2 regions of the Pseudoalteromonas sp. PAB 2.2 genome follow, and region 1 is predicted to be linked to the other one. Evidence: riboswitches for the same ligand, from Rfam matches in the RefSeq annotation. Region 1 holds a riboswitch; the other holds the start of a gene.
The links. A riboswitch is a leader RNA that binds a small molecule or an ion and turns the genes downstream of it on or off. The one in region 1 is predicted to bind lysine.
Positions count from the first base shown of each region.

Region 1 (3,286 bases):
TGCAAGACGCGCGCAATTCCAATTTGCAATAGTTGGTTGATTACCAAAAGCATAACGTCCTTGGTGGTCAATAGAGCTAAAAACTGTTTCTAAATCAAACTGATTCATCATTGCACACGGGCCATAATCAATGGTTTCACCACTAATTAATGTGTTATCTGTGTTCATTACACCATGAATAAACCCAATTCGCATCCAGCTCACAACAAGCTCAATCTGCTTATCGATTACCGCCGCTAAAAAGTCTGTAATACGCTGCTCACCTTCACTTTTGATATCAGGAAAATGACAACTAATTGCGTATTCAACTAACTTCTCAAGTCCTTCAATATCACCTTGAGTTGCTAAATATTGAAATGAACCAACACGGATATGGCTATTCGCCACACGCGTTACAACGGCACCGGGTCGTGGGGGTTGTCGGTAAACAGTTTCTCCAGTCGTTACAACAGCAAGGCAACGGGTAGTTGCAATACCTAAGGCCGCCAAGGCTTCACTCATGATATATTCACGTATGGCAGGACCTAGTGCACAACGACCATCTCCCCCACGCGAAAAAACCGTTGCACCTGCACCTTTTAATTGCAAATCCCATAATGCGCCATGTTTATCTTCAATGGCACCAAGCAAGTGCGCACGACCATCCCCCAAACGCGGCGAAAAATGACCGAATTGATGACCCGAATAGCCAAGCGCCACAGGCTTTACAGCGTTATCTACCTCTGAGCCACTTAAACGTTTTGCTAAAAACTCAGGGTCAGTGCTAATGTCAAACTCGCGAGCTAAATTAGCATTAAATAACAATAAGTTCGGGTCAGAAACCGCTGTTGGGGTGTCTTCAATTGCTAACAGATCACTAATGTCTGTATATCGGGTGTGCAGTTTCATATTATTCCTTAGGGTGTTGCAATGCCTACTCGGTTATCACCCACTCCATAAGCAACTAATTGACTCAGTGCTTGCAGGCTATAACCACTTTGCTGCTGTAGTTCATTGAAAAAGTTCTGCGCCGCTTGCTGTGATTTTTTGGTCTGCAATCCCCCATCAATGAGCTGATGAGCACGTAGATAACTTTCCACATCTCGCGAGAGCAAAAAGGTATCTTTTCCCATCGCGCGCAACGCATAAGGGCCGGTGTTCCCGCCCAAGCGTGCGCCATGCTTCTTCAAGTAAGCCCATAAACCAATAATGTTGTCGCTGGGCCACTGTGCAATAAATTGGCTAAAGCTTGCATTTTTTTCAGCGACTTCATGGATCATGTAAGCATTTTCAGGGATTGTTTGCACTTTTTTGAAATTGCGAATAATTCGCTCATCCATCGCTTTTTGTTCGAGCATATCAGGTGGCATCATCAATAGTTTTTCGACGCTAAAGTCCCAAAATACTTCACGAAACCCCGCCCATTTATTATTGATTACAGACCAATAGAATCCACTTTGAAATACCTTACGAGTGAACTCCTCCAACCATAAATCATCCGCTATGTTAGCAATATCAGCATCATCGAGCGGGTTTGATAACAGTGCATGCAGCATTTCTTCACTGCCTTTTCTTTTAACGGCTCGTTGATAAATGTCGGTAAACTTTTCCATCATTCTTCCAATTCGTCTGCTTCGTTCTAAGTGTACGTAAAAACGAAGTTATACGTAACCCGATTGCTTAATTGGTCAATAAAAAACAAATCCACCGCCTTGACACCTAGAAGGCTAAAATGCTTTAATCAGCGCCAATACCCTATTTCATTATGTTGGCTTTAACGTTAAAGCGAGCATAAAGGGCTGGAAGAGGTGCGTTATTCAGGTAGCGTATGGGAAGAGCACAGACTCTGTTGATCATACGTGAGGGGAAATTAACGCCGAGAAGTAACACCGTTTGTGGGGTGCTTATTTCGGGCGACTGGGCTGAATCCCAGCGACTGTCACCAACAATAGCAATGCTATTGATAAGTTTGGTGGAGAGCTTCTGGTCTTAGTATAATAAGGCCGTCGCGTCTTTATTATTTTAAGCCCATTCGCTCTTCGAATTATACCTTGTTCGAATGACGACATGCGGCTCCATTCAATTGTTTCCGCACTGACTCTTCGAATACCTTATAAGTTCGTGAGAGATGATCAACAATTTTGATTTAAACGACTATCCATTATGGACAGCGCTAATCACGCCATTTTCTGAATCTGGCGAGGTAGACTACATCGCCCTTGAACAGCTTGTGGCTGAACAACAAGCTGCCAACAATGGTATTTTATTGCTGGGCAGTACCGGTGAAGGGCTTGCTCTTTCACTCAAAGAACAACAAGCCATTGTTGAGCACGTATGCCAGCTAACCCCTAGCGTACCGCTTATGGTTGCCGTTGGTGGTATGAACCTTAAGCAGCAAGTTGCGTGGGTCGAGTACTGCAATCAACTGCCTATTCATGGCTACTTGTTAGGTTCGCCACTGTATGCAAAGCCTGGCGTTATTGGCCAAACTCATTGGTTTGAAAGCTTACTAAATGCGAGTAAACACCCATGTATGCTATACAACGTACCTGGACGCAGTGCTGTTGAGATTTCACCTACCGTCATTAAAAACCTCGCCGATCATAAAAACCTGTGGGCACTTAAAGAAGCCAGTGGTGACATCGGCAAATTTGAAGGCTTTAGAACGGCCTCACCTAAGCTCGCCATTTTTAGTGGTGACGATGCACTGATGCCATATTTTGCGCAAGCGGGTGCTAAAGGCTTAGTGTCAGTGGCGGCGAATGCATGGCCAAGTCAAACTCATGAGTTTGTTAAACGAAGTTTAAGCGGTCAACATCCCAATTTATTCACCGATTGGTCTAGCGCAATTCAAAGCTTATTTGCTGTCGCAAACCCAATTCCCGTAAAAGTACTGATGCACCTGCAAGGTAGAATAAACACCCCGCAATTACGTCCACCGCTGACTCATTTAGAGCTTGAGCATACAGACAGCATCACCCACGCAAACAACACAATTTTATCTTGGAACTAAAAACAGGTTTTATCATGAGCTGGTTAGCATTATTAAATAACTTAGAATCGGGCACAGTACGTGCCGCAACACAAGACGAGAATGGCAACTGGCATGCCAATATTGAAGTAAAACAAGGCATTTTAGAGGCCTTTAAAAATGGCACAAACACGGAGTTTCCTGGTGGATTTGTTGATAAGCACAATTTAGCCCCTCAAGGCTTTGCCGCAGATGCAGGTGTACGTATGGTCCCTGGCGGTAGCAGTGTTCGCCGAGGTGCGCACGTTGCTAAAGGCACGATCATTATGCCACCCG
Region 1 covers NZ_LYPI01000015.1:60,799-64,084, forward strand. The annotation lists gene BWD47_RS14220 (YdiU family protein) at 1-888, opposite strand, end outside; gene BWD47_RS14225 (DNA-3-methyladenine glycosylase I) at 897-1,592, opposite strand; lysine riboswitch at 1,775-1,970, shown strand; gene dapA (4-hydroxy-tetrahydrodipicolinate synthase) at 2,108-2,992, shown strand; gene BWD47_RS14235 (2,3,4,5-tetrahydropyridine-2,6-dicarboxylate N-succinyltransferase) at 3,007-3,286, shown strand, end outside.

Region 2 (3,286 bases), on a different contig from region 1:
CATTAATTTCGCTTGCAGTTGTGATGTCGCTAAAGCTTGATCCAAAAAAATTAATAAAATACGCGACCCTCATTGTATTCAGTGTGAACTCTGGTGGGGTATCACTTATTACGGGTGATGTAACGACCTTAATGATTTTCCTTGATGAGAAAGTCACCATCGGTAACTTGTTATTGCTTATTGTGCCTTCACTTGCAAGTGTGGCGCTATTGGCTGTTATGCTATCTACGGGGATGTCAGGGAATGTCGTATTCGAAAAACAAGCTGCCCGCCGCATAGAAAAGACCGACATCACCATTGCGGTGATCTTTTTCTCGACGATTATCGCAACCCTAACACTCAGTGTGCTTTATAGTGTGCCACCACTATTAACCTTTTTATTTGGTTTGTCGTTAATGTTTTTAGTGGCGCAATTTTTAATGCGCAAGAAAGACGTTAACAAAAAAATTATTGATTATATTCGTGAAATTGAATACGACACGCTCTTATTCTTCGTGGGTGTATTGCTACTCGTAGGTGCGCTTAAAGAAGTGGGTATGCTGTCTAAATTTACGCACTTATATGAGCTTATGGCGCCTGAGTATGCAAACTACTTAATGGGCTTGTTGTCGGCTGCGGTTGATAACGTGCCGCTAACGGCTGCATTACTGAAAGCCGATATTGTCATGAGCCCTCAGCAATGGTTATCGTTTACCTATGCAACAGGTGTGGGAGGCTCAATGCTTATTATCGGCTCTGCAGCGGGTATTATCGCAATGAGTAAAGTAAAAGCATTAACGTTTATGAGTTATTTAAAAATGTCGCTGTATTTATTAATAGCTTATACAACGGGTTATTATGGCTCATACCTAGCGGGAAGTTTTATTTAATACTTGACAGCTAGACGTCTAAACGATAAGTTTCAAAGCCTGCTTTTTATAGCAGGCTTTGTTATTTTAACCAGGTGTTAACTTAACATTCAGAAGAGGTGCGATACTTAGGTATTTAATGTGAGGTGACGATTGCCAATGACCATTAAAGAGGGAAGTACTCGCCGAGGAAAGTAATCGGTCGTCGCGGTTATTTTTCGGTTTATGGGGCTGAATCCTCAAAACTGTCACCAAACTAGGTGGAGAGCTTCTGGCAGTGGACTACTCTTTTTTATCAAAGCACCCCTTGCCGAGTTCTTCTTGAATTAATGTGGATTGTTACCCACAAAAGGAGACGACATGAATACCCAATTAGCCGCCAACTCGAAATCAGATTATGTAGTTGCAAAATTTGGTGGCACCAGTGTAGCTAACTTTGACGCCATGAGTCGTTGTGCAGAAATTGTCTGTGCAGATAATCAAGTACGCGTTGTTGCAGTGAGTGCAAGTGCGGGCGTAACCAATCATTTAGTTGCACTGTGTAAAGGTGATTTAAGCGCAGCACAGCGCGATGAACACATCACAGGTGTTATTGCTATTCAAGAAAATATTTTAGCTGAGCTGTCGCTGGATGCCGATTTAGCTCATGGCTTTGATGAAACCTTAAAAGCATTTCAAACGCTTGCAGCAGCAGGGGCTAAATCGGCCGCAGAGCAAGATGAACTGCTGAGCTTTGGTGAGCGCTTGTCATCTTATTTATTTACTCAAGTACTGCGTGGTCAGGGCTTAGATGCTGTGCGATTTGATGTGCGTAAAGTCTTAAAAACAGATAGTCAATTTGCAAAAGCTACCCCAAACATTGCTGCAACAGCCGCGGCAGCACAAAAACATTTAGTGCCCTTATTAGCAGAACAAGTTGTGGTAACCCAAGGCTTTATTGGCAGTGATGAGCACAACCAAACAACCACGTTAGGCCGTGGTGGTTCTGACTACAGCGCGGCATTGCTTGCAGAAGCAATTAACGCTAAAAGTGTGCATATTTGGACTGATGTAGTGGGTATTTTCAGTACAGATCCGCGTTTATGTGTAAAAGCCACGCCTATTGCTCGACTAAGCTTTGACGAAGCAGCTGAAATGGCAACCTTTGGGGCAAAAGTATTGCACCCCGCGACTATTTTACCGGCAAGTCGCAGCCATATTAGCGTGTTTGTTGGCTCAAGCCGTGAACCGCAATTAGGGGGCACATGGATTGAAAAAGAAAAGTCAGAGCAGCCTGGTATTCGAGCAGTCACACAGCGTAAAAACCAAATTCTTTTAACGGTTAAAAGCCCAGAAATGCTTTTAGCCAGTGGTTTCTTAGCGCGTGTTTTCACTATTTTAAGTGAGTTTAATATCTCGGTTGATTTAGTAACAACCTCTGAAATCAGTGTGGCAATTACCTTAGATAACGCACCTAACGCATCACGCCCAGAGCTTGATCAAGCCTGTTTAGATAAACTCTCTGAGTTTTGTCATGTATCGGTTGAGAATAACTTAACGCTGGTGGCATTAATTGGTTCAGAAATTCAATTACGTCAGCAAGAAACTAACTTAATGCAGGTATTGAGTGATTTTAATATTCGCTTAATCTGCCATGGTGCAAGTAAACATAACCTGTGCTTTTTAGTTGAGCAGAGTGAGTCTGACCTTGTTGTTCAAGCTATTCATAGTCGTTTATTAGAAAGCCAAAACGCGGCGTAAGTCGTCAAATGTCATAAAAGAGCACTGCCAGTCAGTGCTTTTTTGTGCCACCACGCTGATATCAAAATCATTTACGGTTCGGCTTGATGCGGTCAAGCTATGTTTTTCAATTTCCTCAAACACATTTGGGCTCAAGAGCTTAGCGATAGGCTGTGCAGTTGCTTTGGCCAACGCTTCTTTGAGTGTCCAAATTCTAAAAAAACACCCAGCTTGCTCGTTTATATCGCTAAAGGCGCTAATTAGGTTGACTTCCTCTTGGTGATAAAAGTGTTTGGCAAGTTTTACAAAGGGACGTGTTTTTGTGCAGTGTTCAATATCGAAACCAAATTTATGTTGCTCAGGGTTGAGTGCTGCGCCGATAAAACCACGCGAATGCGATAAACAGGCCCAAATGGGCTCACCCTCAGGCGTGTGTAGTTTAAGCTTGCTGTCTGCGTCATCAAATTGGCTTGAAATGTCGCAAAGAGGTGTGTTTTTAAATGCTGGAACGCTGAGTTTTAATAAATACTTAAGTGTTAACCGCGTGGCAATGTACTCTTGTTTTGCTGCTTGTACTTTGCGCTTTGCAAGTACGCTTTGCTCAAACTGGCTGAGTAATTTACTAACCGGCAGGGCACTAATATCGATATGTGAAGCATCCACAAGTACGATTTGTTTATCAGCTGAACTTACTGCTGAATCAATTTTTAAAGTGTTAG
Region 2 covers NZ_LYPI01000020.1:40,669-43,954, reverse strand. The annotation lists gene nhaD (sodium:proton antiporter NhaD) at 1-869, shown strand, start outside; lysine riboswitch at 955-1,127, shown strand; gene lysC (lysine-sensitive aspartokinase 3) at 1,209-2,588, shown strand; gene BWD47_RS17130 (4'-phosphopantetheinyl transferase superfamily protein) at 2,565-3,286, opposite strand, start outside.
Region 2: linked by a shared signal. The riboswitch ahead of lysC (lysine-sensitive aspartokinase 3) and the one ahead of dapA (4-hydroxy-tetrahydrodipicolinate synthase) in region 1 are both predicted to bind lysine.